4 regions of the Zhongshania borealis genome follow, and region 2 is predicted to be linked to each of the others. Evidence: predicted binding sites of a transcription regulator. Region 2 holds the regulator's gene; each other region holds the start of a gene.
What was found. Region 2 encodes sigma-54, which starts transcription at its own class of promoters, with help from an activator protein. Its sites were predicted from a motif close to TGGCACANNNNTTGCNNT; they were not measured.
Positions count from the first base shown of each region.

Region 1 (7,722 bases), on a different contig from region 2:
CCACATCGCACTCACCCTCGATAAATACGCGCTTACCGTGGGCCGGCACCATATAGCTATTAGCGTGACAAATTGAATTACCGGGGAAACCCCGTACACCCAACATTTGTACTTTAGGTTTCTGGTAATCGCCGCCCATGGCAGAAATATTAGACTGACCAAAACGGTCTATTTGCGTCGGCCCACCGGTAAGGTGACGACGGCCGCTCCAAACGTTGTCAAAAATGCGGCTGAAGCCCATCCAGTTTTCATTTTTTTGCACAAAGTCAGCGGGCCGCTTACCCACTGGATTCGGCTCAGACAAAATCCACGCCTCTGAGTCAGTCATCATAATGCCGGGGTTAGTGGTTAGCATGGCCAGACTGGCGGCAATGCGCTGTAAAACACCAATGCCGGTAACCAATACCTCACCGTCGTTTGCATAAGCCGAGGCGTTTGCACAAATCATCAACTCCGCCAAACTGTAATCGCTTGCAGGTGTGCTCATTTCATTTATCTCCTGATAACCGATTAATAGACGGGCTGGGGTAGCGCGAGAATGGCATCTAAGCCGCCAACTTTGGCCTGATATTCTGCTTCGCTACTGCCTTTAATATATTTATCAAAGTAGGCGGCAAAGCCCCCTTCTTTGGCGGTGGCGTTGTACTCTTGGAAATGCGGGATATCAAAACCGTAGTTAGGGCTGCACGACGAGGGATGCGCACCGCCGGGAACCAGCGCCACACCCGTGGTGAAATTACGTTCCCAAAACACTGAACGCGCCTCAAGCGGATCAGCAAAGGCCTCGGCCTCAACAATTTCTTCGCAGGTCACATAGGTTTTATCCGCAGCGCGAACAAACCAATCGTCCATGTGATGATCTGGCGCTTTAATTTGGCATACACCGCGCACATCAGCGCGGTCGACATGCACGAGCGCAACATCGAGTTTGAGCGCAGGCATCGCAACCCACTCTTTCTCGTCATACGGGCTGTCGATGACTTTAATGTCGGGGTTAAACTTAATGACATCGGTACCCAAACCCACTTTAGTCGGAATAAATGGGCAACCCCAAGCAGCAGCACGCAGCCCCAAGAGCATCATTCCCTCATCGATCTCCATCACTTCCAAGCCGCCAGCCTGCCGCGCGGCACGAAAATAAGGCTCCAGGGGAATAAAGTCCAAAGAGACAAAGGCGAACACCAGTTTGCGAACCTTGCCTGCTGCGCACAGCATGCCGACATCGGCACCACCGTAGGCCACTATCGTTAGATCTTTTAGATCAGATTTAAGAATCTCGCGAATCAGCGCCATTGGCTTACGGCGCGGCCCCCAGCCACCAATACCGATGGTCATGCCGTCACACAACTGACCAACCATCTCTTGCAGACTCATTTGCTTATTCACGAGTACTCCTTTTGCTCACCTAAACGGAAAAGACCTGTAACAGTGTCGGGCCACCCCAAAACCTCAATACGCAGCCCAATAGAACTACGATATACGTAAATATAACACCAATTAATTCCGCAAAACATTAATTATTCTTATTGTTGATTTCGAATGAATGCATACACTGGTCATATTTGCTGCTTTTTCGAACAAACAAACAGAACGGAGCCAAGGAGTAGAGCTGTGCCAGAAGAAAGGAAATTTCAAAGAGTCCGGAGCAAAACCACATATGGCAGTGCCTAGGGCTTAGCAGACTTAACTAGAGCGAAAACCCCGTCTAATCAAAGTGTAGAAATCACCTGAATTAGACGGGTCGTTTTTAGAAATATTCAAGAAGCTAATCGCGTCTAGCGAACTGAAAACGCATCGCCGTCCTGTTCGCGAACCCAAAAGCTATAGACAGGCTCAGTGCCAGCCTCGTACTGCCAGCGCACGGCCACAAGAGCCTCAACCGCATTCGGCACCTGCAAGGTATAGCTAGCAGGGCCATCTACTGCGGTGCGGATAAGGCAACTGTCGTAATTAATAGCGTATTCAGGCTGATCAAGATCAAATTCGCTACAGATTGAGAGATAACTTACAGCTTGATCTATCGGTGTCACGTCGATCGCCAAAGGGAACTCCTGTTTGAGCGTATAGGCCCGATCAACAAGTAATTCTGCGGTAGTGACGTCACCCTGCTGTATTACTGGCTCAGCGACTACTGGCGTTTCGGTAACTGTTTGCTGCGCCGAATTCCCCCCCGCAGCATTTGCAGTGTCGGCTGATTCACTACCTCCGCCGCCCCCGCCACCACAGGCCACAAGAACGCTAGTAGTCATTAAAATCGATGTAATATGCACTAATTTCATTTTAAGATTCCCTTTCACGTGTTTTATAACGCGGTGTCTATTTAGTTTAGTTAGAAAAAATATTGCGAGCCAGACCTTCAGTCTCTAAATACCAGTCCAGATTAGTGGTGCCTTTCGAACGAACGTGCTCGTGAAATTTGGGATAGGCATAGGTGATGTCCATATATTCGAGCGGGTGCTGCCACTCGTAGGGAATGTTTAGAGCCCAAGGCATCCCGTTAGTATTGGCAAAGTACTCACCATTGGCCGGCACGGAGCTGTCTTCACCACGTCCGAAGAAGCTCATCTGAAACGCCTCTGTCGGCGCTTGGTTTTTTAGGTGTATTTCAAAGCGACGACCTGGAGCCTCACCAAAGATATAGCTGCGCTCAAAACCAGGCGTTGCAAAAATAAAGGGATCGAGAGGAAACTCGCCCAGCTCTGTGGCGCTCACCCCGGCAACGACAGGAACGGTAATGGAAAAAGTCATTTGTATTGACGAACCGCAGCCGGCCTCGGTGCGGTAATACTTGCACTCTTCACCAGGAGTTACGTAGTCGTACAAGTCTTCAGCAACAATGATAATCGCTTCCTGACGGTCCGCCTCAAGCGGTGAAAAGCCGGGATCAGCGCCATTAATCGTGTAGGCGATATTCGCTTCGTCAATCATATTGCGATCAAGCCCCGACAGCCGCAAAGCAAAGCCATTATGGTAGCTGCCACCCATCGCAACGACTTCACCCTCTAGTTTTATCGCGTTCAACTGATCATCAGTGGTGGTTTGGCTTAACCTATAGCGAATAACAACATCATTCATATCGTAGTCGCCGGTTAGCGGCCAGTTGTCTTCAAAGGCGATGGTCGCGTAGGTGTCTTTGCGGGGATAGTACAGCTCAGTCGTGCCGCCCACCGCGATAGTTACTGGGTAGTCTTCGACTTCGCCATCGGCTGCACCACCGGTGGGGGCCAGACTTTCGCCTGAGCTGAAGCGCACGCGCATCCATGTTTCACCCGCTACCGCACTATTAGGGATTGCGATGGCGGTACGATTAACCCCCGAAGCCACCGCCAAATCACTGATGAGTACTTCATCGGTGTCAAATTCGCCATTACCGTCCAAATCGATCCAGGCAGACACAAATCCAGTATTACTCGCGGTAAGTTGCAACAGTGCTTTCTGACCCAGCTGGAGGTCGGTTAGCAGCTGCACACCATCATTATCATTAGACGAATCGACTACCACTAAATGCGCATCGGCTTCATAACTAACGATGTCACCCAAATACAATTCAGGATTTGCCGCACCGTGACGCGCACCATTTTCAGCTAGGGTAGTGCCATAGCTGTCAGGTGCGCGACCGAAGTCAGTCGCCGCCGTTTCCGTAGAACTTAATGGTGCAAAGGCACAACGCGCGCCGTCATTATTGCTGCTAGCAGGCCCTTTAAAGAAAAGCGTTGCCGTTGGCACTGAAGCCGCAACATCGATCTGATAGACATAGCCATCACTGTTACTTGAAATATAGAGGTAGCCCGATGCGTCAAAATAGGCAGCACCAAAAGTACCAGACTGCCCTACGTTGCCCAGTTCAATACTATTTTCAGGCGTTTCAACATCGATCTGCAGCAGTACACCATTGCGATCAACAGCGTAGGCTTTGCCATCGTAGGGGTGAAATGCCATGTCGAAAATGGCAGGAGCGAAACTTTGTGAGTTTTCAACTAACTCTGCTTTAGCAAAGTCCGGGTCAGAGTCATCAAGAGAAACACGGTAAATACCGCTGCCCTTGCGATAGAGATACATAAGGTTTTGGTCAGTCGAAATATCACCGACATAAAACGACATACCGCCAAGTTCTGCACCAATACCTTGAACATTGAAGTCTTCACCGATTTTGACAATGTCGCCAAGGGCATAGTCATAGGCGTAAAGGTAATTATCAAAAGTATTAAATGCGAGGGCATTCAGCTTTGCCGAGGTCCATCCACTCGGCGCAATCTCGCGCTGAAAACTACCTGCAAGGTTTACAGAATAGAGGCGAGCTACTTTATCTTGGACCAAAAATCCTTCGCTTGGGCATTGAGTAAATGGCGCAGAGAATACTTGAGTGCTGGCGAGGCTAAGAGCGGCTAGAGCAGTGAGTTTAAATTTCATGTTATGTGCCTGTACGGGTGGAATTAAATAATTACCACCAACATTGCAGACACCATGCCAAAAATAATATCCTTTATAATCAATTAGATATGCAATTCAATCGCGGCTTATTCGCATTTTGAAAATCGAATTGCCTCGCGTCACACCCTATATTGCAAATTGCGAAATCGCTTCACTGTGCGAGCAGTTAAAATGGGTAACACTGAAGACACTTGGGGCGCAGGCGAGGCAAGACGATGAATCGCCCGAAGCAGGCGAGCAGGCCAGCTCAAACCAATAAAGGCCACCCGGTCTTGCCAAGCAGGAGAATAATATTCACGAAGTGGACCTGCACTATAGTGACGAATATAGTCGTTTAAATCTGGTGAGTGGTTATTGTTCCAGCTCGCCGGCAACTCACAAAACGCGGCTTCATTGCGGAGAAAATGAATAATATGGCCGTTTTCTCCCCAACCAACGTCATCTTCAAGCGGTAGCGGGGTATCGATATTGTCGATTACTTTGTCAAGAAAAGCGCGTGAAGCCGGCGTATTAACAAACAACAACACCCCGGAATTGATACGATCACTGTAACCCCGCGCAGCATAGATGCTTTTATCTGCTTCAACAATTGCTTCTAGCGCCGGCGTTGTTTCCCGGACCTCAGCATCTGCATCGATATAAAATACACGCTGGTATCCGGACTCCAGCGCCCGCAGCGCAACAGACAGTTTAAGCCATGCGGTTTCATTGCCGAGCATACTGAACAAGGGGCGATCAATAACAACATGGGTATAACCATGACGGTCAGCATACTGCTTTTGCGTACGGAGCAGGCGGCGATAGCGCCAATGATAGCCATTCACCGCAACACTAAAAACCAGTGTATCGCCTGGCTTACAACTGGTTGCTTGAGGTAATTTCATCAATCTTGAAACTGAACAGGCTCTTTGGCCTTATTGCTAATGACAACGGTACTAGCGAGCTTGTCGTGCCAACCCTGCTTGCGCCGATCTAGGCCAACCCAAATAAAGCCCAACATAAAGACGAAGGCAGAAATATAATAGCTGAGATACCGGATCAACCACTGTGCAGTTGAAGGTTTACCACCGGTTTTAGCATCGACGATACTAATTTTAAGGAGCAATTTACCCGGCGTTGCCGATTTGTAGACCCAAAAAATAACAACAACTACCGCAGGCAAAATATAGTTGAGCAGCATACTTAAGCCACCGCTCATGCCCATGCCTTGAAAGCTCATCGTCGAGGCATGCATGCCGTCGCGTTCAATACTCGACCATTGAGCGTCGCCCATTGTCAGCGCGAAAATGGGAACAAGCAGTAAACCAAAAAGTACGGTATCAATAATAGACGCCCAGACGCGCACCCAAAACCCGGCATACTCAAGTGATTGTCCGCTGTTCTGTTGGGGACTTTCCATAACAACTCCATAGACGGTGACGTTCTCTGCCGGAAAACTTAAGTAGATGGCGAGAAGGTTTTCAAGGTAAAGACAACACGATACAGTGCAATGAATCTAAGAACACACAAGCCGGTGTATTGTTCCGCCAGCAAACCAACAGTGTACACGTTGAATCCCTACAAAAACTGCAGGATTTAGCCTAGTGACGCGCGCCATGTGCGGTGACATTTGAATACAGTGCTACGGAGATAATAGCCAAATGCCATTAACTGCCCTGCAATCCTACAATATTGAAAAAGCCCTTATTCGCGGAAAAACCATTGAAGCGATAAAACTATACCGGGAAGCGACAAATTGCAGCCTCGTCGACGCAAAAACAGCAATCGACCGGAACTTAGCGCAACTAAAGTTAGACAAACCCTGGTATTTTAAAGAATCACATCAGGAAGCCGGTCTCAAAAAACCTAGAAAAATCAGCATTAAAAAATCTCACATAGTTCTATTTTTTCTGGTCGACACGCTTATTTTTGGCGCGCTAGCTTACTATTTTCTGCTTCGAGACAGCCCCGCCACTCCGCTTTTCAATAGCCACCCAGCGCAAGCGAAGGCCACAGAGTCGCCTATTATAGGGCGCTCCAAAGCAGCCTCCCTACCCCGCTCAGTAGAGGCGAAGGATTACAGCACGCAGATCGGCGCAAGGGATACCTTTGATTCTTTGTACCACGACAAGTTAGACAGCGGTGCGTATATCGCCAGAAAAAATTCAGCCAAAAGCAGCAGCTATGACGACAGCCAAATAGAGAAACAAATTAAAACAGCCCGCAGCTTGCTCGCCCAGCAGCGCATAGCCCCGGCGAATACACCGGTATTGCGCATCGCCAGCAGTGTGCAGCACGCAACACTCGACGGCATCATTGACGATCGCGAGTGGGGCGATGCCACCCCAATTGTTGTCGATGAAGAATTCAACACCACCCTCTATCTAAAAACGGATGGCCAGTGGCTTTTTATTGCCTGCGATACCCCAAGGGAAACAAGCCAAGGCGGCTACGACCAACTACGAATTTATTTGCACGCCGGGCTTAACGACAACCTTGTGAATGAGCGCATACATATCGGCAGGCGCGCAGGCATCACCAGCATTCGGCAAACCCACTTTCGCTGGCAGGGAAAACCGCCAAACAATGACAATGAGCGCTGGAAAAAATACGCTATTAGCGACTGGGGAATTTATCGCCATGCCCAGGGCACCTCATCAATGTCGAGTGGCCACCGCCAATATGAAGCCGCTATTCATCTTGGCGAAGCTGGCCTACATCGCGGTGTGCCCTTCACGCTCTATTTAGAGGTCGAGACTGACCCTCTGAAAAACGAGCAGGGAAAATTCCTAGAACGCCAATATTTGGGTGAACTAGGCAATGAGAACAATCCGCAATGGATGGTATTTTAAGCCGCTATTTACTAGCTCAGAATACGGAATAACTACAAACGCGTGGCGGTGACGGGTTGCGCCAAAATCCACAAGCCAAAGCAAGTAAAGAGGATCATCAAAACCAGCATCGGCAATTGACTCAGGGTTGCCTGACGACGCAGTGGAAAGACCGACTGCGCTTCTTGATGCGCAAGATAGACACTCAGCACATGACCAAACAGGATTAACCCCACTTGGGTATGCCAGACCCAATCCATATTGGGCGCCACAGAGCTCGGGCGCCAATGCGCAGTATTAAACAGATTCCAAGCCCTACCAAAGGGGTCCGAAACAAGCCGTACGACCATCACTCCCTGGCTACCAATCAAGGTGTAGTAATGCGTAATGTGGTAAACCAAAGCAATCGGCAGCAACGAGTAGGTGAATTGCAAAGCCAGTGTTTGCAAAGGCACCCGAAATTTAGTCAGACGACGCACAA
Region 1 is NZ_BAABDM010000010.1:95,748-103,469, reverse strand. Features, by position in the region: gene ABD836_RS17355 (CoA-transferase subunit beta) at 1-487, opposite strand, end outside; gene ABD836_RS17350 (CoA transferase subunit A) at 511-1,386, opposite strand; gene ABD836_RS17345 (hypothetical protein) at 1,776-2,279, opposite strand; gene ABD836_RS17340 (LruC domain-containing protein) at 2,326-4,410, opposite strand; gene ABD836_RS17335 (hypothetical protein) at 4,551-5,315, opposite strand; gene ABD836_RS17330 (RDD family protein) at 5,315-5,830, opposite strand; gene ABD836_RS17325 (hypothetical protein) at 6,072-7,262, shown strand; gene ABD836_RS17320 (hypothetical protein) at 7,295-7,722, opposite strand, start outside.
Region 1: a site for sigma-54 is predicted at 4,453-4,470, ahead of ABD836_RS17340 (LruC domain-containing protein). Genes of this name have one in related genera too.

Region 2 (7,722 bases):
GCAGCTCGTGTACCGTCATATCGCTGCTGTCGATGGCCAGCGAGGCTTCGACCACAATCGGCTCCAGTAACCGTGACTCAAGCTTAATTGCATCGGCCAGTGGCAGGGAGTCAGTTGTTAGCGGGTGGCGACGGCGTGTTTCGCTAAAGCGTTTGATGAGTTTGTCGTCTGCGGCATCGAGAAAAACTATTCGTAGGCGAGCATGTTGCTGAACTTGCTCGCAGAGCCCTTTGAAGCGCGCTAGGCCGTCTTGGGAATTGCGAGCGTCGATACAGACGGCAACTTGCTTGTGTACTTTGAGTGGGCTTTGGGAAAGCTCACGAACCAACTCTGGAAGCAGCGACACGGGAAGATTGTCGATCGCGTAAAAGCCCTCATCCTCGAGTTGGTGGAGCGCAGTACTTTTGCCTGATCCAGAGCGGCCGCTGAGAATGATGAGTTCCATACTAAGCTTGCAGAGCTCGGTCTAGCAGGGCTTGGTCGGAGCTTGCGCTGCGCAGGCCGCTGCGGAATTCTTCTTCATTAAACGCGGTGGCCAGTGCGCCCAACACTTTGAGGTGCTCGTCGTGCGCTTCTGCGGGAACGATAAGTGCAAATACGAGGTCGACGGGTTGGTCGTCAATAGCTTCAAAATCGATAGCTTGGTCGAGTTTGAGTAACATTCCGGTGATGGCGGTGCAGCGGCTGCTGCGGCAGTGCGGGATCGCTACTCCGTGACCAATGCCAGTACTGCCAAGGCGCTCTCTGGCAAGTAATTCATTAAATAATTCATCGGCGTCAAATTCACTGTTGTCAGCGCTAATGCCTGCCGAAATAAATTCGAGAAGTCGTTTTTTGCTCGTAATAGACGCACCGCTATGGGTGCGTCCTAAGGTAAGAATGGAATTGAGTATCATGGTTTCTTGCAACAGTGGGTTAGGTCAGGGGCCTTAGCGGCCCAGGGTTTTTTCTTTGTGCTTTATCAGTTGTCTATCGAGCTTGTCGGTCAAACTGTCGATTGCCGCGTACATATCCTCTGATTCACAAGTGGCAAATAAGTCGGCGCCGGCAACGTGCACAGTGGCTTCGGCTTTTTGGATCAGTTTTTCGACGGACAGAGTGACGTCGGTATTGGTGATGTTGTCAAAATGTCGTTGAAGTTTGCCGAGCTTAGTATTGACGTAATCGCGAAGAGACGGGGTGACGTCAACGTGATGACCACTAACAGTAATCTGCATATTTTGCTCCTTCATCGCTGAAAATAACTAGCGCCTCACGGCGCGTGTATGACGACAATGACCGTAACAGGGGCACTGCCACTATACCAGTCGTTTCCGCTCGTTAGAGGGCGGAATAACCAGTGATTCTCGATATTTTGCAATGGTGCGACGGGCGACTTGTATGCCCTGTTCACCCAGTAAATCGGTGATCTTGCTGTCGCTTAAGGGTTTGCGGGGATTTTCTGCCGCCACCAGTTTTTTGATTAGTGCACGAATGGCCGTAGATGAGCATTCGCCGCCGGTATCGGTAGATACATGGCTTGAAAAAAAGTATTTTAGTTCAAAAATACCGCGTGGCGTGTGCATGTATTTTTGTGTTGTTACGCGGGAAATAGTGGACTCGTGCATACCAACAGCTTCAGCAATATCGTGTAACACCAAGGGTTTCATTGCTTCGTCGCCGTACTCTAGGAAGCCGCGTTGGTATTCGACAATCTTAGTGGCGACTTTCATTAGAGTCTCATTGCGGCTAAGCAGACTTTTAATAAACCAGCGCGCTTCTTGCAAATTGTCGCGAATATAGTCGTTGTCACTGCTATTACTGCTCTTTCTGGCCAGCGCGGCGTAGTGCGCATTAATTTGAATTTTAGGTGCAATGTCGGGATTTAGCTCTACCAGCCAACGATCTTCTTTTTTGCTAACAAACACATCGGGAACAACATATTCGGTGTCGTCGGCACCAATGCTATCGCCGGGCGTTGGGTTGAGAGACTGAACCAGTTTTATAATGTCGCGGAGCTGTTCTTCCTTCAAACGGCAGCGGCGCATTATTTGGTTATAGTCGCGATTACCCAATTGCGCCATATATTGGCTAACAACAAGACGGGCTTCTTCAACTAGCGGTGTGTCTGGTGGTAGTTGCTTGAGTTGAATTAACAGGCATTCTTGCAAATCGCGCGCAGCTACGCCTGGCGGATCAAACTGCTGGATCAGATGTAAAATCGCATTAAATTCTTCGATTTCGATTTCGTCACTGGCAAAACCGTCTACGAGATCTTCGGCGCTTACCGTGAGTCGGCCGTTATCGTCAATGGCGTCGATGATGGCCTCGGCAATCAGTCGATCGATATCGGACAGGCGGCTAAGATTTAACTGCCAGCGCAAGTGGTCTTGTAGAGTATCTGCGCTGGAGTTGCGGTAATCGTTGCTGTAATCACTGTCCTCTGACGCCGAACCGCTGCCAGAACCACTGCTGGTGCCGCTGGACTGATAGACGTCGTCCCACTGGCTATCTACGGGTAAATCGTCGGGGATATCGCTGCGTTCGGCCCACTCAGTATCTGCCTCAGGCTGGGGGGCCTCGGTTTCTTGATCGCTACTTTTTTCGGCTTTCTTAGGTTCGGCAGAGGTGGGCTCGGTATTCACTTCAAAATCATCGCTGTCGTCGCTGATTTCGAGCAGGGGGTTAGAATCTAGTGCCGATTGAATTTCTTGCTGAAGATCGAGGGTGGAAAGTTGTAATAAGCGAATCGCCTGTTGCAGCTGGGGTGTCATTGTCAGGCTTTGACCGACTTTGAGCTGTAGCGATTGTTTCATAGGCAGTGTCTTCTACAACAAGAGAGTGGTAACACGAGCAAGCTGTTTTTGCCCTACCGGCAATAATTATGCCTCTCTCTCAGTGTAGTCGGGACAATCATTGCCTGCAATACCTGTGCCGATTCATTTGTTGGTTGTCGGCGTTATAAGGTGAATTTGTCACCGAGGTATATGTCTCGAACGATCTGATTATTTAGCACGGTATTGGCGTCGCCCTCGGCAACGATACGGCCTTCGCCGACGATATAAGCCTTATCGCATATATCGAGGGTTTCGCGAACATTGTGGTCAGTAATGAGTACGCCAATACCCCGAGCCTGCAAGTGTTTAACGATGTTTTGAATGTCATTTACAGAGATCGGGTCAACGCCGGCAAAGGGCTCATCCAATAGGATAAAACTGGGTTCTGTGGCCAGTGCTCTCGCTATTTCAACCCGGCGTCGTTCGCCGCCAGAAAGTGCCATTCCCATTGAGCTTCGAATATGTGTTATGTGGAATTCTTGCAGTAGCGACTCAAGTTTTTCTTTACGCTGCTTGCGATTGAGGTCGCTACGGGTCTCAAGAATCGCCATGATGTTATCGGCGACGGTTAATTTGCGAAATATTGAGGCCTCTTGTGGCAGATAGCCCACGCCATTTTTCGCGCGTCCGTTAATCGACAGTTTGGTAAGGTCGCGGTCGTCGAGACGTATGGTGCCGCGGTCGGCATTGACGATGCCCACAATCATGTAAAAACAGGTGGTTTTACCCGCGCCATTTGGACCTAGCAAGCCTACAATTTCGCCGCTGCTTATGGTGAGAGAGACATCTTTGATGATTTCGCGACCCTTATAGGCCTTGGCGAGATTACTTGCTTGCAAAACAGGCATGGTTAGCGCAATTCTCCGCTGAGGGCATTGTCTGGGGTCGGCTCACTAGCCTCATTCGCTTTGTTGCTTTCGGGCTGTTCGCTGTCGGGGATGGCTTGCGGTTGCAGCGTCATTTTTACGCGATTTTCTTTTTCGGTGGTGCCGCCGTCGGCGATCACCATTTGCTTGCGACCGCTATAAACCACGCGGTCACCAGAAATTTTGGAACCCTGGTGAGTAATTGACGCATTTTTTTCAAGAAGAATTTCTTCTTGCGCTAGGCTGTATTCAATCCGCTGGGCGCTGGCGATAACAACGCCTTCTTCGGCGCGAGGCTGCTGCTCGAAATAGGCGGGGCTGCCCTCCGCAACGACTTTTTCAACTTTACGATCCGATTCTATGATGGTCAGTTTGTCGGCGCGAATTTTCAGTGAACCTTGGCTCATGCTGACGTTGCCAACATAAACACCTTGGTTGTTCTCGTAAATAGCCCGGTCAGAGCTCAGGTTAATAGCCTGCTTACGATCGTCGGGTAAGCTTAGCGCTGAGCTGCTGATGGCGAACAGAAAGCTAGCTATTAGCGCGGCATTATATGGGGTCATAGTGGCCTTTTACCTGGTCGAGGAGTTCAACGCGTTCATTTTTCATACTGGCTTTAAGGCCAACGGAACGCGTTTTGCCATTGCGTAGCGATAGCGTTAATGGCTGGTCGGTAGTCACTTCGCTGCTATCCAAGTTTATTCTCAGTAATTCGGTACTGATTTGCGCTTGGCGAATTAAATCTTTGACAAGCACGGTGTCGAGTAAGGTCAGCTGTTCGCCGTCTTGAGAGAGCTTTCCTGCCTTGGCGCTGGCAGTCCACGGGCGCTGGTCAGCGATATTGCCGATATAAAATGGGTCTTGCAATGATATTGAGCCGTCGGAAATTAGTCGTTCAGCGCTGCTTGCGCGCCATTTGTAGGCAATTTCACCGTCCCGACTGTACTTAATGCCGTCGACTTGGCTTAAGTGGGAGTCGGCGTCGGGCATTGCCTCAAAGCGCTCGACAATGCTTAATTTGCCGCTTTCACTGTACTGGGTGAGGTAGACCACTGTGCCGGCCATTGCTGTAATGGCCGATAGCACAGAAAATACGGTGAATTTTATTTGTTTCATTTTAGAGGTATTGCTCCAAGGCATTATTGAGCTTGCCCTGCGCTTGCAGAATTAGCTCGCAAACCTCTCGAATAGCGCCACTGCCGCCGGCAGCGCGGGTTTGCCAGTCTGCGTGGCGGGCAACAAATTCATGACCGTTGGCAACGGTAATGCCAAGCCCAGCTTGGCGTATGGCCGATAAGTCCGGAAGGTCGTCGCCGACGTAGGCAATGTCTTTCATTTCGAGGCCGAGGTCGGCTCGCAATTCCTCAAGGGCAACCAGCTTGTCTTCGCGGCCCTGATAGATCAATTCAATTTTTAACTCACCGGCGCGGCGTTTTACCAATTCAGAGCAGCGGCCGGTGATAATAGCTGGCGTTATGCCGGCGTCACGCAATAGTTTGATGCCGAGCCCGTCAAGAATACTGAAGGCCTTCATTTCTTCGCCGCTATTGCCAAAGTACAGGCTGCCATTGGTCAACACGCCGTCGACATCCATCGCCAATAGTTTGATGGTTTTTGCTTTCTCAATCACGCTGTGCATATTTGTGGTGATTTCCCTAGGCAACGCCGGCTTTGAGCAGGTCGTGGGTGTGTATGACGCCAACAGGTTGGCCGCTGTCGTTTACGGCAACCAGTACCGTGATTTTATTGTCTTCCATAATACGCAGCGCTTCGGCAGCCATCATGCCGGGCTTAATGGTACGACAATTGCGGGTCATAATGTCATCGATAGGACATTGGTGTATATCGATACCGCGGTCTATGGCGCGGCGTAAGTCGCCATCGGTGAAAATGCCGGCTAGCACGCCATCTTGGTCAACGACGGTTGTCATCCCCAAGGTTTTACTGCTCATTTCCAGTAGGGCGCCGCTCAGCGCGCTGCCCAAAGTGATTTTGGGGATGCTGTCGCCTGTATGCATTATGCTGTCGATTTTTAATATGAGTCTCCGGCCCAATGCGCCTCCTGGATGCGATAGTGCGAAATCATTGGCGGTAAAGCCTCTCGCTTCGAGTAAGGCGATGGCCAGTGCGTCGCCCATTACCAAAGTAACGGTGGTGCTGGATGTTGGGGCGAGGTTAAGGGGGCATGCTTCCTCCGCCACGCCGACATTTAAGTGGACGTCTGCGGCGGTGGCGAGTTCGGAGTCGGGATTTCCTGTTAGCGCTATTACTGGCACTGCCAACAGTTTTAGTAGCGGCAAGATAGTAATTAGCTCACCAGTCGTGCCTGAGTTCGACAGTGCAATGACGACATCTCCCGCAGTGATCATTCCCAAGTCACCATGACTGGCTTCACCCGGGTGCACAAAAAAGGCCGGTGTGCCCGTGCTGGCAAGGGTGGCGGCAATTTTATTGCCGATATGGCCCGATTTCCCCATTCCGGTCACAACGACGCGGCCCTTGCATGCTAGTAAGATGTCGCAGGCTTTGCTAAAACTTTCGTCAATGCGGTCGGCGAGAACGGCTACGGCATCTCTTTCCATACCGATAACGCGCAGAGCAGAGCTAGTATATGATGTGCTATTGGTCACTCGGGATTACCTAGATTATTGAAATTGCCTGTTAAGCTTGGGCTAATGTTAGCTATGATAATTTCCAATGTGACAAAATAACAGGATTAGCTGTCCTTAGATGTGGGAGACATTCCCATAATTCGAGGTCGAAGCTTGCAGTTGGTAGTGATGTGCCGTGTTTAAACGGTTAAAAATTATTGAGGAAACGATATGTACAAGCGATTTTTTCTTGCCGCATTTATGGCGATTGGCATGCTGGCTCCGGCATATGCAGCAGAAAAGGGGCCTTATGAGGTTGTGGCCGACACGACACAAGAGCTGGTGAAGGTTATTGAAGAGGCGCGTAGTTATATCGATAAGGACCCTAAGCGCTTTACCTCTGAAGTACGCAGGATTATGGATGACGTGGTCGATTTCCAGAGCTTTGCTCGGGGCATAATGGGCAAGTATGGCAGTCGCCGCTATTACGAGAGTTTAAAAACCGATGCAGAGCGTGCTCAGTTTCGCGATCGGGTAATGCGCTTCACCAATAGCTTTAAAGATGGGCTGATCAATACCTATGCGCAGGGCTTGTTGGGATTTAATGGTAACCGCATCGAAGTTTCGCCGCTTGCAGACGATGTAGACCTGTCGGGCAGTGTGGGTGTACGCCAAGATATTTATGGTGAGCGCGCTAAGCCCTATCAAGTTATGTACACCGTTCGCCAGGGTTCAGATGGCAAATGGAAGCTGCGTAACGTGGTTATCGAAGGCTTAAATTTAGGGCGGATTTATCAAAATCAGTTTGATGCTGCGGTTAAGCAATACAATGGTGATATTGATAAAGTCATTGCCAACTGGACAGTTGCTCCCCAATCCGTGATGGAAGAACAGGCAGCAAAATAATTATTCTTTGCCTCGGTGGCAGGGTGAGTACGCTTTACCGGTATTCGCCTCGCCATGTGGACTGCAATTGCGTACAATTCCGCGCTTGATATCGCTAGTGATGAATACAGGCAGGATTGTCATGCAAACAGATCTTATTGAGCAACGCCTTTCCGAGCATTTTCCAGGGAGTGAGGTCGCGGTCAGTGGCGATGGCAGTCATTTTGACGTTCGCGTTGTGAGTGCTGCATTTTCCGGTTTACGCGCAGTTAAACGCCAGCAATTGGTCTATGCTGCGGTCAACGATTGGATACGCGACGGCTCGTTGCACGCTATTAATATTAAAGCTATTACCCCCGAGGAAGCTCAAGCCTGAGGCTGACGGGACTTTCCAGGAGATTGCATGGATAAGTTGCTTATACGCGGCTGCGGCCCTTTGGCCGGAGAGATTCGCGTGTCTGGTTCCAAAAATGCGGCATTGCCGATTCTTGCCGCTACCTTGTTGTCTAGCGAGCCGGTACTAATCCGCAATCTGCCACATTTGCACGATGTCACTACCATGAT
Region 2 is NZ_BAABDM010000011.1:56,161-63,882, reverse strand. Features, by position in the region: gene rapZ (RNase adapter RapZ) at 1-445, opposite strand, end outside; gene ABD836_RS17740 (PTS sugar transporter subunit IIA) at 447-896, opposite strand; gene hpf (ribosome hibernation-promoting factor, HPF/YfiA family) at 930-1,217, opposite strand; gene ABD836_RS17730 (RNA polymerase factor sigma-54) at 1,299-2,795, opposite strand; gene lptB (LPS export ABC transporter ATP-binding protein) at 2,939-3,664, opposite strand; gene lptA (lipopolysaccharide transport periplasmic protein LptA) at 3,667-4,245, opposite strand; gene lptC (LPS export ABC transporter periplasmic protein LptC) at 4,232-4,798, opposite strand; gene ABD836_RS17710 (KdsC family phosphatase) at 4,800-5,321, opposite strand; gene ABD836_RS17705 (KpsF/GutQ family sugar-phosphate isomerase) at 5,338-6,312, opposite strand; gene ABD836_RS17700 (MlaC/ttg2D family ABC transporter substrate-binding protein) at 6,505-7,179, shown strand; gene ABD836_RS17695 (BolA family protein) at 7,301-7,534, shown strand; gene murA (UDP-N-acetylglucosamine 1-carboxyvinyltransferase) at 7,562-7,722, shown strand, end outside.

Region 3 (7,722 bases), on a different contig from region 2:
GCGTTTCCTTAGTCTTGATGGTCGTCTATTAGAGGAGGCGTATGCCGGAATGTCGGCTAGCGCTGCAACGCAGTCTGTACGCGGTTACTATCGCTGGTCAGGTAGAGCTTTGTGAATACCCTGCCTAAGCCTGTGTGGGTGATGATATCACTTGCGCTAATTGTGCTGGTGATCCACATGCTGGCGCCCATACTAATGCCATTTCTACTTGCTGCAGTACTTGCTTATATGGGCGATCCCCTTGCTGATCGGCTAGAAGCGCGGGGTATGGCGCGAACTTGGGCTGTGGTAACGGTATTCGCATGCCTAAGTCTCTGCGGCTTCCTTTTACTTGTTATTACTTTGCCGTTGTTGATTGAGCAGTTGCAGCTGTTGATGGAGCGTTTATACGACGGTCTGCGCTGGCTGCAATCCACAGCTTTGCCGAAACTGCGGGGTTATTTGGATTTGCCGGAACAAACGGAGCCTATGGATGCTGCTCGGAGCGCGATAAGTCAGCACTGGCAGAGTGCGGGGGGTATCCTTTTCTACCTTTGGGATAAAGTCAGTGGCTCTAGTCTCGTCCTCGTCGCGTGGCTGGCCAATATTACCTTGGTGCCGGTCGTGACGTTTTATTTGCTGCGCGATTGGGATGTTTTGATGGCAGCTATCCGTAATTTGTTGCCGCGTTCAATAGAGGCGCGCACGGTACTTATTGCTCAGCAGTGTGATGAAATTCTCGGTGCCTTTGCGCGGGGGCAACTATTGGTCATGTTAGCGTTGGCCGCCGTGTATACCGTGGGGCTTTGGGTCGTGGGTTTAGATCTGGCGTTGGTGCTGGGTATAGCGGCGGGTTTAGCGAGTATTGTGCCGTACCTCGGTGTTATTGTCGGTATTGCTGCGGCGGGTACGGCTGCGTTTTTTCAGTTTGATGGCTTGTGGCCACTTGCGGGCGTGGCGGCGGTATTTGGCGTAGGACAATTATTAGAGTCAATGCTATTAACGCCGATGTTGGTTGGTGAAAAGATAGGCTTGCATCCGGTGGTGGTTATTTTCGCCATCTTGGCGGGTGGTCAATTGTTTGGTTTTGTCGGCATATTGCTGGCACTGCCGTTTGCTGCGGTAATTAAAGTGATGATTAATCACTTGCACGACGAGTATAAATTAAGTGGTTTTTATGGTGCAGTGCCCGCCGCGCCGGAAGTGTCGGAGAGCGATGATTGATGGCTAGCCCGCAATTGCCGCTAGCGCTGAAGCTGGACAGCGACGCGACCTTCGATAATTTTTACATCACTGGCGACCACCAGCTGTTGGTTAATCAATTGCGCGAGCAGGCAATGGCGCAGGGTGAACAATGGATTTACCTTAGCGGCGGCGTCGGTCGCAGTCATCTTCTGCAAGCATGCTGTCATTTGGCTAGCGCGAGCGGCTTGTATGCTCGTTATATTCCGCTGGCCGATGTGGTGGATTACGAGCCAGAGGCATTGCTTGAAGGGTCTGAATTTTTGGATTTGCTGTGTTTAGATGATCTTGATGCCGTGGCTGGACAGGCAAGCTGGGAGCGCGCGCTGTTCAATTGCTACAATCAAATGCTCGCAACCGGCGCCAGAATGCTTGTGGCATCGGCTAAACCGCTAACTCAGCAGGGTATTGTGCTTGCCGACTTGCATTCACGCTTGCAAAGCTTCAGTGTGTATCTGCTTCGAGATTCGGATGAAACTGCCAGACTTGCGGCATTTCAGCTGCGCGCTAGGCTGCGAGGTATGACAATACCGGATGCGGTTGTTGAATATATTTATATGCGCTGTCAGCGAGACCTTGCGAGTTTGTTCGGTATATTGAATACTCTGGATCAGGTTAGCTTAGTCGAGCAGAGGAGGTTGACTATCCCGTTTGTAAAGAAAGTGATGGGATGGTAGATCTTTTTTTTTAAAACATTTGGTATTAGCGCCAAATGAGACTATTTTTACCGTGTGCATGGGAACTTGCTCGCGCGTAAGCGTTCGGAGTGCTGATTTTCAAAGTGCATTGCTCGTCGTGCTACGTGGTAAAATTACACAAAATCACACGTGCACCGGGCAATGCTCGTGTTATTCTGAGCAAATGGCGTGCTTTCACGGCATAGCAAAGGAATTTTCTAAAAAAATGAAGGGGAGTGTTATGCGTAAATTTCTATTGGGTGCAGCCATTGCAAGTTGCATGGTGCCATCAATGGCGTCTGCGGCTGAAGAAGGTACTTGGTATTTAAACCCTGCTATTGGTTATCAGGTATTTGACGGCTCGCGTGACTTGACTAGCACCGAAGTCGCATTATTTGGCGCAGAATACGTGCTAAGTAAAGACTGGGGTGTTGAATTGCGCGGCTTGTACAGTGTTGCGGCAAGTGACCGTAATATTCGCGCTCAAGATCAAAAAATTCTTGGTAGCAGCATTGATATGCTTCGCTACTTTAGCCTTGGTGGTCAGAATGCAAAATTCACTCCTTACCTCGCAGCAGGTATGGGCGTGATCGAAGCTGATTATGAAAGCGGCCGCTACGACAGCCAGACTCAGTTGAATGCTGGTGGTGGTGTACGTTATACCATTGACGAAAAATGGTCTGTTCGTGCTGATACGCGCTTAGTGTACGGTACTGACCACGAAACTCAGGACGGCAATGCGTCAATTGGTTTGAGCTATGCCTTTGGCGGTTCACCTGCTCCTGCCCCAGCACCCATGCCAGTATCTAACGACTCTGATGCAGATGGCGTAGTAGATGGCGTTGATCAGTGCTCTGGCACACCTGCTGGAGTTGCCGTAGATGCAAAAGGTTGTGCATTGGATAAAGACGGTGACGGTGTACCAAATTACCGTGACAAGTGTCCAAACACACCTGCAGGTCGTCAGGTTGATAAATTCGGTTGTAAGTTTGTTATTAAACACTCCGAAAGCATTAAACTGGAAATTAACTTCCCGAACAACTCAGACGCGATTCCTGTTGCCTATGCGGCAGAGCTGAAAAAGGTTGCTGCGTTTATGACTAAGTTTAGTGGTGTTAAAGCAGTTGTTGAAGGTCACGCCGATAGCAATGGTGCCGCCGCTTATAACAAGCAGTTGTCACAGCGTCGTGCAGACTCTGTTCGCAAAGCGCTGATTCGCGATTACAACATCGCAGAGAATCGCTTGAGTGCAGTTGGTTACGGTGAAGAGCGTCCGATTGCCGATAACAAAACGTCAGAAGGCCGTCGTGCTAACCGTCGTGTTGTAGCGGTAATCCAGGCTGAAGTTACTGAATAATCTTCGGTAAGTTCACTGTGAAAAGGGGCCTTCGGGCCCCTTTTTTTGTGAGGAATAATTGGTGTATCACTTATCTGGGTGAATCAGTAGCTCGTTGCCTCCCTTCACTACCCCTCCTTATAGGCAATATTTTTCGCGCCTGGGCTAGATCGTAAATCCCTATTTTTGGTTAATTTTGTATACTTTAGTTAGCATTTTTCAGTGCTATAGCTGCTGTACCTCTGGCGGCGTTAGTGGTTGAATCTGCCGCAAATCCCCTTCCTTGGTAAGTCTGAATTTAACTGGCATGGTTCTTGTAGAACCTAGTTAGATAAGGCCGAAAACAGCTTATAAATCACCATAATGGTGCACATGGCGGCGGCTTGTAATTGACCGTGCGCTCCACTTTGGTGCTGCGGTGAGAGGGAGGTGTAAATGATCTTTGGCCGTAAAAACCGGAAACCAATTACAATTGTTGACAAGAAAGTTGTCGATTGGAAGTACGCGGTATGTGGTTATTGCTCTACAGGGTGCTCAATTGAAGTCGGTTTAAATGCCCAAGGTAAACCTGTAACTAGTCGCGGTAAGGGCAATGCACCCGTAAACCAGGGAAAATTATGTATAAAAGGGATTTTTGAACATGAGTTGAGCGATAGCGCCGGACGCGGTGTGGAGCCACTCATTCGCAATAAGATATATGACACGTTTCAGCCCACTAGCTGGGATGCTGCGCTGGACAAAACTGCCGCCGAGTTCGTACGAATTCAGGAAAAATATGGTCGCGATAGTGTCGCGGTTGTATCTACTGGCCAATTATTGACCGAGGAGTTCTATACCCTAGGCAAATTGGTGCGGGGTGTAATTGGTACGAATAACTACGACGGCAATACGACACTGTGTATGGCCTCAGCCGTTTCTGGTTACAAGCGATCATTTGGTGCCGACGGCCCGCCAGGCTGCTATGACGATTTTGAAGATACCCACTGTTTAATGGCCTTTGGCTCAAATTTGCCTGAACAGCACCCTATTATTTATTGGCGTCTGAAAGAAGCGCTAGAAAAGCGTAAATTTCCGCTAATCGTGATTGATCCTCGCGTCACGATGTTTGCACAATTTGCAGATATCCACTTACCCATTACGCCGGGAACCGATTTAGTCTTATTGAATGCCTTTGCCCACGTGATTTTGGCGGAAGGGCTGCAAGATCAGGCTTATATTGAGGCGCACTGCAATGGTTTTGAGGAGCTGAAAGCAACCGTTGCTAAATACGATCCCGTTACCGCCTCGCGGATTTGTGGCATTGATGCCGACATGATTAAGAACGTGGCCAGAATTTACGCGAAGGCGCCGTCAGCGATGAGTATCTGGACCATGGGGATCAATCAAAGCACCCATGGTACTGACGGTGTCTGTGGCATCAATAATCTGAATTTAATTACCGGCAATATTGGTATTCCCGGTGGCACAAGTTTGTCGATTACTGGCCAGTGTAATGCCATGGGTACCCGGGAGTGGTCATCATGTTCTGGTTTGCCGGGCTATCGGGCATTGGAAAAACAGGAACATCGAGATGAAGTCGCTAAGTTCTGGGGCGTGGATGAGAGCTTTTTTCCCGCCAAGCGCGGACTTCAGCAAACGGACATCTTTCCCGCGATTGAGTCTGGCGAGATCAAAGCCTTGTGGATCGTCGCGACCAATCCACTAACATCAATGCCCAACCAGCCGCGTATTAAGAAAGCCTTGGAAAAACTTGAATTTATGGTGGTGCAAGACGGCTACAAAGATTGCGAAACCGTTAATTTTGCGCATGTGTATTTACCTGCGGCAGTTTGGGGCGAGAAAGAGGGTGTGCTTACCAATACTGAGCGTAGAGTTAATCTAGTGCGCAAATTCGTTGAGCCACCGGGTAATGCCAAGGCGGACTACTGGATATTTAATGAGCTGGCAAAGCGCTTTGAGCGTGGTCGGGCAATGACATTTCCGGAAAGTAGTTCTGATATCTTTGACGAAATGAAGCAGCTGTCTAAGGGGGCGACGCGCAATCTTGATATTTCCGGCATGAGTCACGACCTGATAGAGGCGCAGCGCGGTATACAGTGGCCGATGCGTGAAGGCGACGACACGGGTAATGCACGCTTGTATAGCGACGGCGTATTCCCGTCGCCAAATGGCAAGGCGAATTTGTTAGCCATGGATTATATCGAAGACAATGAAGTGCCCGATGACAGCTATCCATTCTGGCTGAACAGTGGGCGCGTTATTGAGCATTTTCACACTCGCACCAAGACCGGAAAAATCGGCAATTTGAATAAATTTAGTCCTACGCCATATATGGAAATGAACCCCGACTCAGCGCGGGAGCAGGGCGTTAAACATCAGAGCTACGTGCGTTTGGTGTCTAAGCGTGGCGACGCGGTGGTGATGGTGCAGCTCACTCAGCGTGTACCTCACAATATGGTTTTTATCCCGATGCACTACCACGACTGCGTGAATCGCCTGTCGCTTGGTCTCCTCGATCCTTATTCGCGTCAGCCAGCGTTTAAACAGTGCGCGGTGCGAATTGAGCAAATCGATCAGAAAGAAGCTGGGCGACTTAACGTTGAGCGCCGAGCGTATTAATTGGCGCGAAATCGATTCGCGCAGAACACCTTGAAGTTTAGTTGATGAGTTTTCAGAGCGGCCTAGCAATGCAGTTGTAGGGCGTTCTCCAAAGGGTCTTATATATGTGGAAAGTTAGAGACGATGAACCCAGTTATGCTTTTCTTAAGGAGCCGACAGCGCCAGAGGTAAATTACTACGAGGCGCCCATCGATCTTATTGCGCGCACTGGCGGTGCGTTGCCCGCGGGCCGGGAAATGTTTATTAACGAAGAGCCGGGGGTGGGGAATAACCCCAACCGAAATAAGCAACACGCTTTTCATTTTACTGCAGACAATTGTATCGGCTGTCATGCTTGTGAAGCCGCGTGCAGTGAGAAAAACGACAACCCTGCACATATTAGCTTTCGTTCAGTTGGCTATGTTGAGGGTGGCACCTATCCTGACTTTAAGCGCATGAACATCTCCATGGCCTGTAATCACTGTGACGACCCGGTGTGTTTGAAAGGCTGCCCGACCCGTGCTTACACCAAACATGTGGAATACGGAGCGGTACTGCAGGACCCTGAAACCTGTTTTGGTTGCGGTTATTGCACCTGGGTTTGTCCCTACAATGCACCTCAGCTCGACCCGATTAAAGGACAAGTATCCAAGTGCAATATGTGTGTTGACCGCTTGGAAGTGAATTTAAAGCCAGCTTGCGTTTCTGCTTGTTTGGGTAACGCGCTCAATTTTGGCGTAGTGGATGATCTACCCGATAATCGCGAACAGGGTAAGCTGAGTATTCCAGGGTTCCCTGATCCTGAAATAACTCACCCTAATATTCGTTTTCAACAGATTAAAAATATGCCTGACGAGGTTACCCGCCCTGATGGCATGGAGGTTAAATACCATAAGGGGGATGACGGTCAATATCGTCCCGTTGTTGACCAGAAGAAAGGCGTGGATAAAAAATGGAGCCTCGGCAAACTCAGTTCGCGTGAGAATCCTTTGGTTATCTTTACCCTTGTCAGTCAGACGTCGCTGGGTGCATTTCTATTGAGTTTCCTCGGCGCCCAATTTGGTATTGAGAGTGTTGTCGCTCTGCGGGAATCGGTGATGTACGTCCCCTTGATGGCCGTCACCGTCGCGTTGGCGGGGCTCGGTATGCTGATGTCGGCGACGCATCTTGGTAAGCCGTGGCGCTTTTACCGGGGCTTTAATAATTTGCGCCATTCGCCAGTGTGTCGCGAAGGTTTGGGCATGCTTTTGTATATGGTTTTTGCGGGCGTGCACCTGTTAGCGATGTTACCTGAAAATGCCGTGTTTATTTCAATGCTTGGCGAGTGGGGTAGCTTTAGGACAGTAGCCAGCGTAACTGGCTATTTGGCGCTAATTGCTGGTGCAGTTGGGCTTTATTATATGTATCGCTGCTACCGTATTCCGGCGCGGCCATTTTGGAATCACTGGCAGACGGGAAGCGCATTTTTAGGTACCGCACTGAGCATGGGCAGCGTGGTATTAGCACTTATTGGCGTGCCAACGTTGATGCTAATTGACGCGGGCGGCCTTGCGCTACTGAAGCTAAGCATGTGCGGCATTATCTTTGGTAGCGCTTTAGAAGCGGTTGGTTTGTGGTGGCATGCCGCGGCTATGAATAAGGGCAATAACGAAGGTAGTGTATCGCATTACATTCAAAGCACTTTATTTGGCAAGAGCTATGCCTTACGGAATGTACTGTTATTGGCGAATTTAATTCTGGCGTCTGCGCTTTTGAGTAGTGCTAATCTCGGCGCTCTGACGTTACTGGGTGGCGTAGTATTGTGTGGCTCGATATTGGCAACAGCAATTATCGGCCGCTGCCTGTTTTACGTTTTGGTTATACCCACTACCATGCCTGGCGCTTTCTTCT
Region 3 is NZ_BAABDM010000010.1:58,742-66,463, forward strand. Features, by position in the region: gene ABD836_RS17190 (DUF2066 domain-containing protein) at 1-115, shown strand, start outside; gene ABD836_RS17195 (AI-2E family transporter) at 112-1,203, shown strand; gene hda (DnaA regulatory inactivator Hda) at 1,203-1,898, shown strand; gene ABD836_RS17205 (OmpA family protein) at 2,140-3,255, shown strand; gene ABD836_RS17210 (molybdopterin oxidoreductase family protein) at 3,670-5,853, shown strand; gene ABD836_RS17215 (DmsC/YnfH family molybdoenzyme membrane anchor subunit) at 5,958-7,722, shown strand, end outside.
Region 3: a site for sigma-54 is predicted at 3,538-3,555, ahead of ABD836_RS17210 (molybdopterin oxidoreductase family protein). Genes of this name have one in related genera too.

Region 4 (7,722 bases), on a different contig from region 2:
AAAGTATTCGTTCATATCGTAATGGCTGGAGCCGGCACTTAGTGACGAATAGTTGGGAAGGTAAATTGGGTATACCTTGGCACCCAACTCTTCCATTTTTGCTACCGCTGCGGCGATCAGTTCGCCCTGCGTACCGGTTCCCGCCGCGTCAGCATTGCCACCGAGGTCGCGGACAATTCCGATATTGCGGCCAGCGAGTCCGTGTAAATCGCGATCTAAGAACTGTGCATAACTTTCTGGGCGTTGTTCAGCAGGGAAGGCCGCCGCTTTGGGGTCGCGAGAATCATACTTGCCCATAGCAGTAAGCATCAGCGCTGAATCGGTCACGGTGCGTGTCATTGGTCCACCGGTATCACGGCTGTGCGCCAGTGGGTAAATACCGTGCTGAGAAACAACACCAAGACTTGGCCGGATACCAACGAGTCCACCTACCGAAGACGGATGTCTAATCGACTGACAAGTATCAGAACCCGTGCCACCCAGCGCGAAGTTTGCCGCTAGCGAAGCACCAGTACCAGAAGAGGACCCAGCAGGGCTCTCGGAGGTATTGTAAGGATTGCTTACCTGAATGGCGCGAGCAGAGAAGCCAGTGGTGAAGTAGGCGAACTCATCTTGGTTGGCTTTACCAAGTATCAAAGCCCCTGCTTCACGCAAGCCATGAACAGAATTGGCATCAACACCTGCCTGGTGTCCTAGCATAGAGTAGGAACCTTGCGTTGATGGGTAATCAAAGGTGTCGTAGTTGTCCTTTAGCAACACCGGCATACAGTGCAGGTAGCGATCGCCAATACCACCATCGCTCGCATACAGCTCATCTAAAGCCGCTGCTTGCTCAAGGGCATTGGGCATAATCGCCAGCACGCCAAAAATGGGTAGGCCGCCATTGGGTTGTGGATTGTCGTTATAGGCAAGGATACGGTCGATGTACATCTGGGTGATATCAACACAGCTTAAAGCTTCGCCGTTTTCATTCACTTGCACGCCGGCCAAAGCCTCGTGGACATCGGCTGTGGTTGCTTCTACTAAATGAAACAAGTCATCGCGAACACCGTCGTTGTCATCGTCAATATCTTCATTATCACCAATACCATCGCCATCAGCGTCGGCAGTCTCGGTGCTGTCATTGGGGAAGGCATCGCTGTTGTCACCAACGCCGTCCCCGTCAGAGTCTTTGGTTTCTGACGCATCTTCAGGAAAAGCGTCGGCGTTGTCGCCCACACCGTCACCATCCGTATCGCTAGTCTCAGTTGAATCGGTCGGGAAAGCGTCTTGGCTATCTGATACGCCGTCGCTATCAGAGTCAGCGAGTAGAGGATCGGTGCTGAGTGCCTGTTCATCAGCGTCGCTTAGACCGTCATTGTCATCATCTTCGTCGGCGTTGTTGCCAGTACCATCGCCGTCAGTATCGACCGATTCAGAGTCGTCTTCCGGGAAAGCGTCACTGTTGTCGCCAACGCCGTCACTGTCAGTATCTTTGGTCTCAGTTGAATCATTAGGGAAAGCGTCGCTATTGTCGCCAACGCCATCGGAATCCGTGTCTACTGACTCAGAAGAATCGGTCGGGAAAGTGTCTTGGCTGTCTGAAACGCCGTCGCTATCTGTGTCGGCGATTAGCGGATCGGTGCCGAGAGTTTGCTCATCGGCGTCGCTTAGGCCATCGTTGTCGTCGTCGCTGTCAGCATTATTGCCGATGCCGTCACTGTCGGTATCGATCGTTTCGCTAGAGTCAGTCGGGAAGGCATCCTGGCTATCTGAAACACCGTCGCTATCAGAGTCAGCGCGCAGCGGGTCAGTGCCGAGAGCCTGCTCGTCAGAATCGCTTAAGCCATCGTTGTCGTCATCGTCGTCACTGTTGTTACCAATACCATCCCCATCGCTGTCTACTGATTCAGAGTCATCTAAAGGAAAGGCATCGTCACCGTCAGACACACCGTCTGAATCGCTATCAGCAAGCAGCGGATTAGAGCCGTTGTCGACTTCATCGCTATCGAGAACACCATCGTTGTCGTCGTCCAGATCACAGGCGTCACCACGGGTGTCGCTGTCGGTATCTAGCTGATTGGCATTCGCGTCGGCGGGGCAGTTATCCACGCCATTTTTAATGCCGTCGTCATCGCTATCTTGTTCAGCCTCCGCAAGCGCGCAACCCTCGGCGTCTACATCTAGTCCCGCTGGGGTATCTGGGCAAGCATCTACCGCGTCATTTATGCCGTCATTATCTGTGTCCGCGCCACCATCAAAGTCAAAGGAACCGTCGGACAAATCCTTGCGCGTTTTAGCTAAGTGCTCGTCTGCCGCGATTGCAGAGATTAAAGTGCGATCATCATTATTTGCTTCTTGTGCAAATGCACTGGCGCTGGATGAGTCAAAGTCTGCAGGGTCGACATCAAAGTCGGCAAGTGCCATGTCGAGTGAAAGAGTTTTATCAATCACCAGTGAAGATAGGCTAATACCGTTGTCTGGGTTGCTGTCTTCATCAAGGGTCAGCAGAACGCGGGCAATATTGGTTTTGGCGTTTTCTGAGCCGATGAGATCGTCTAAGGTTATAAACTCGCTGCCAAGGGCTTCACCTATTTTCAGTGATCCTAGGAAGAATGAAACCGTTTGCCCTTCCAAATAATCAAAATTACCGCCGATGTCTGTGAGGGGAAGATTTGCATCAGCGGTCGAATTTGGTGCAAGGGCATAAAAGATGCCCTTAACTGGTGAGTCAATAAGCTGGCCAGTGGTCGCCTCGCCATAATCTATGCTTCCGTCTGGGGAAGAACTTCCGCCACTACTGCCACCACAGGCGGTCAAAAAAATACTTAAGCTACTAACAACTAAGATATGGCGCATTAATCTACTCCGTTACAACAAGATACGGTGACGCAAGTCGGTGAGAACAGACATTAAAGTCTATAAGTTACATCTAAGCAGGTTTTGTGCCATAGCGCCGCTACACAGCGGTATCGCGATAATACGATTAACCTTGCCGTATATTGGCTTTGTCAGCTTTTACTGGAATATTGGCTGGTAAGGGCTTGCAGAATGCAGCGCTGAAATCACAACGCAGATACAGATACCGTTCGGTATAAAACAGACAACGCACCGGTGTTGAATTAGGCTTCCGCAGCCCACTAAGTGATTGCCTCTGGGACAGTTCAACCGCAAAGCGGCTGCAGGTTATCTACCTCTTCCAAATAGTTATTTTACGAACACTTAGGCGCAAAGCATTTCCAGTGGCGAGCTGGTAAACTGCTTCGCCAAACAACGCTTAGCTTGGCAGATCATGGCTCCCTTGTTCCGTAATCCTTTTATTCTTTTATGTATCGTCGCTTTGCTTTGGGGTGGCAATGCCGTGGCCGGTAAATTAGCGGTGGGTCATGTGTCGCCAATGCTGTTAACGTCGCTGCGTTGGCTGTTTGCCTGCTTGTTTATTGTGCCTTTTGCGTGGCGCGACGCTAAGCGCGAATGGGCTGTTATTTGCGAACACCGGCTTAAATTGTTTTTGTTGGCGGCTTTGGGTTTCACGGCCTTTAATGCGCTGTTTTATTGGGCCTTAAATTACACCAGCGCGATCAATGTGACCATTGAGCAGTCTGCGATGCCCTTGGTGGTGTTTTTGGGCAATTTTCTGTGGTTTGGTTTACGGCCGGTAAAATTGCAATTGCTTGGCTTTAGTTTGACCTTGTGTGGGGTCCTCATTACGGTTGCCCACGGCCAGTTGTCGAGTTTGCTAAGTTTAGATTTAAATCGCGGTGACGCGCTTATGTTAATGGCCACGGTGCTCTACGGTGGTTATACCGTGGCATTGCGATATCGGCCACCGCTACATTGGCGCAGCATGATAATGATGTTAGCTTTGTTTGCCTTTGTATCATCGCTACCTTTTAGCGCCTATGAGTATTGGGCAGGCCATGCGGTGTTACCCGACGCCCGAGGTTTTGGCGTGGTCTTGTATATTGCGATATTTCCCTCACTCATCGCGCAATCCCTATATATGCGCGGCGTAGATTTGATCGGCGGAAATCGTGCAAATTTATTTATTAATTTGGTGCCTGTGTTTGGCTCACTGCTTGCCGTTTTAATTCTGGCAGAGGAATTTAAGACCTACCACTTTCTTGCTTTAAGCCTCGTGGTGGGTGGTATCTTGCTGGCCGAGCAGGGCGTTAGACGATCTACAGGCCGTGCATAAATGGCCTTATTCACTTACAAAGAGACATTGGGTATTAAGAATTTAAGCACACACACTATCGCCAGTGACGCGACTTCTGACCCGACAATAAGTTGTTCTAGCTGCAAGGCATCGTGTTGTCGTTTAGAAGTGATGTTAATAACCGAGACCGGCGTGCCTGAGCAATATATTCAGCGTGACGAGTGGGGTGGTGAGGTAATGGCGCGGCTAGACGACGGCTGGTGTGCGGCCTTGGACCGACACACCATGTTGTGCTCTATCTATGAAAACAGGCCGTTCATTTGTCGAGAATTTGCCACCGGCTCCTACGAGTGTTTAAACGAGCGTGAACCGATCGACGCCTAAAGTATAACTAAGTGATTGGGCAGCTCATTCTTTTTGCTCGTCGCGGGAATCTGGCGCTGTAGTTCTACACCGCAGGCCTCTATGCATTCCACAAATCCCTTGGCAACATCGCCACGGCGAACCTGTTCGGTAAACTGCTTAACAATACTTTCCCAATAGCTGTCGGGTATCCGCGATGAGATACCGCGATCGACCAATATTTCGACATAACGCTCGGCTTCGGACACAAAAATTAATATCCCGGTTTCGCCGTTGGTGTGGTGTAGATTTTGTTCCAAAAATTGCCGGCGCGCCAAATTACTTGCCCGCCAGTAGCGAACCTGCCGGGGAATAAGCCGGTACTGTAGCGCCGGTATTTGAAACAGCAGCGCAAGGCCAATAAACAAAACCCACTGACTCAGAATAAGTTGATGTGGGCTCAGCCACTCTGGGTAGTAGTTGATTGCGCCGGGCACTAACAGACCAATAAGGCTGGCCCACAGCAGTGGAATATAACGGTAATCGTCGGCCTGCCGGGCCAGCACGGTGACCAGCTCGGCATCGGTATTGTTCTCGACACGCTGGATCGCATCGGTGAGTAACTGCTGTTCTTGGGTATTAATTAGCGACATAGTGAATTCCGTATTAGCTCTCGAGTTTCAGTATCTTGGCCTGGGATCGATTAGGGCTTTACCAGCCACCCGATGCACCGCCGCCGCCAAAGCCGCCGCCACCGCCGCCGAAGCCGCCACCTCCAAAACCACCGCCGCCAAAGCCGCCACCGCGACCACCTAATGCTGCGCCGAGTAAGGCGCCACCCAGAAAACCACGACTACCGCGGCCGCCGCTCATCATCATAAAGAGAATAACCAGCAACAGCAGGCCACCCAGTTTTGGCGGCGATTTTTTCCCGCTTTGCTGGGCTTTCGGAATTGCCGGGGTTTTGCCGTCAATAATAAGCACCATGGCCTCAACCGCGGCCTTTACGCCGCCGTCAAAGTCGCCGCTTTTAAATGCCGGGGTTAAAATTTGCTGAATAATTTGCGCGCTGCGCGCATCGGTCAACAAGCCCTCTAAGCCGTAACCAACTTCAATGCGCATCTTGCGTTCTTTCATCGCAATAATCAGCAGGGCGCCATTATTGGTATCTTTTTGACCAATGCCCCAGTGGCGGCCCAATTGAAAGCCGTAGTCGCTAATTTCATAACCCTGTAAGTCGGGCAGGGTAACAACCACAATCTGATTGCCAGTGCGTTGCTCCTGCGCGGCCAGCTGTTGATTCAGGTTTTGCTCGGTGGCGGCAGACAGCAGCTTGGCATTGTCGACCACACGGCCACTAAGCTTGGGAAATTCCGGCTCGGCGGCGAGGGCAGACAGGCTGAACAGCAGGCTGCATACGAGTATTAAAGGCGTTAGAAATAAGCGCATTAAAAGTTAACCTGGGGCGCTTCTTCCGCCTTCGGTGCGGTGGCTTTAAAGGTTTCACGCTCTTTTAGCTCGCTGTACATCATGCTGTGCCAGATTTTGCCGGGAAAAGTGCGAATCTCGGTGTTGTAACGGCCTACCGCCAGAATAAAGTCGCGGCGGGCAACGCTAATGCGATTCTCGGTGCCTTCCAGCTGCGACTGCAGCGCCAAGAAGTTCTGGTTGGATTTTAAATCGGGGTAGCGTTCCTGAACCATCATCAAGCGGCTTAGCGCGCCGCTGAGTTTGGCCTGGGCCGCCTCAAACTGCTGCAGTTTCTCTGGGTTATCTAAAATGCTGGCATCAACCTGCATGGAGGTTGCCTTGGATCGAGCCTCAATCACGGCAGTGAGGGTTTCCTGCTCCTGTGCGGCAAAGCCTTTCACGGTAGAGACTAAATTGGGGATAAGATCGGCACGGCGTTGATACTGATTTTCAACCTGCGCCCAAGCGGCTTTGGCCTCTTCGTCTAAGCGGGGAATATTGTTAATACCACAGCCGCTGAGTAGTAGGCTGGCAAAGAGCAATATAAGCAGTGCGTGACTGCGGCGGGCAAAGGACGATGTAGCTGCTTGCATGATTCAGGCCTCAAGGAACGAACAAGCCCTCATGGTAACACTGTCGACGCACACCTGCAGAGAGCGGCATTTGCCCAACGCTGCAGGGAGTGTATTACGCCACGCGGCGCAGACGCTTTCTGCCAGTGGCGGGCGCTTTGGGGAAGTTCGGCGCCGTTGGCTCCTGCTTGCGCAGTAAATAATCGATGATCGCTTCGCGAATCTTTTGCTCGCCGCCCTCTATGCCCTGATTGCCAAACAGGCGATTAAACTCAAACACATAGGGGTGGTCGCCAACCATGGCAATATCAAAACCGGCGTGGTCAATGTCCAGCGTTTGCGCTAAGTGCAGGGCCAGATTCACCGCTTGCGCGGGCACCGCGCTTTGCTCAATCACACCGCCTTTGGCGACATTATTATAAAATCCTTGGTCCGATTGCAGTCGCCAGTAAGCGCTCACTACCGTGTCGCCGATAATAACAACGCGAATGTCACGGTTTATGGGCAAGTATTCCTGCACATACAAAACATCGGTCTTTTCCAAATACGCGCGCCACTCGGCGCGGTTTTTTATCAACCAAACACCGCTGCCCTGAGACGCCTTGGGAAGCTTAGCAACGAAGGGCAGAAGCATAAGCTCCCACAACGCCTCCGCGTTACTGGGCGTATTGGCCCGAATCTCGGTATGGGGCGTATTCGCTGGCGCGACCATCTCAAAGGCGCGAGTCATCTCAATTTTATTGTGGCCAAGCAGGTAACTGGCTTGGCTGGGGAATACCCGCGCTTTAAGGCCGTAAATCAAGGCGTTGAGCTGCCAGTACTCGGGGTATAAAACCCAATCGGCGGCACTAATCTCGTCGCGATGCTTAAAAATCTGCTCGGGTTTTAACTGCTTAGTGTCGTTAAAGCCAAGGGTGCGAAAAATATCGAATGAAATCCATGCCATGATTGACTACAGAAAATTGAGGAGCGCCTTTATACGGTCTAAATGCATATTCGACAATATGCCCAAATTGGCATTTATTGGCTTTGCCGCAGGGGGTGACCAAAAACTCGCTGTGCGAGTCACCATAGCGATGGCCAGACACCTAAGTCTCGTCATTGTAAGTGTCACGTATCGTCTTCTGAACTCCCGTACCGTCATTCTGAACTTGATTCAGAATCCGCATACCACCGACGTAATTCATACCCCCATATTAG
Region 4 is NZ_BAABDM010000002.1:374,960-382,681, forward strand. Features, by position in the region: gene ABD836_RS08030 (amidase family protein) at 1-2,838, opposite strand, end outside; gene ABD836_RS08035 (DMT family transporter) at 3,272-4,177, shown strand; gene ABD836_RS08040 (YkgJ family cysteine cluster protein) at 4,178-4,522, shown strand; gene ABD836_RS08045 (TPM domain-containing protein) at 4,519-5,133, opposite strand; gene ABD836_RS08050 (TPM domain-containing protein) at 5,192-5,929, opposite strand; gene ABD836_RS08055 (LemA family protein) at 5,929-6,543, opposite strand; gene ABD836_RS08060 (ATP-grasp domain-containing protein) at 6,638-7,468, opposite strand.
Region 4: a site for sigma-54 is predicted at 2,913-2,930, ahead of ABD836_RS08030 (amidase family protein). Genes of this name have one in related genera too.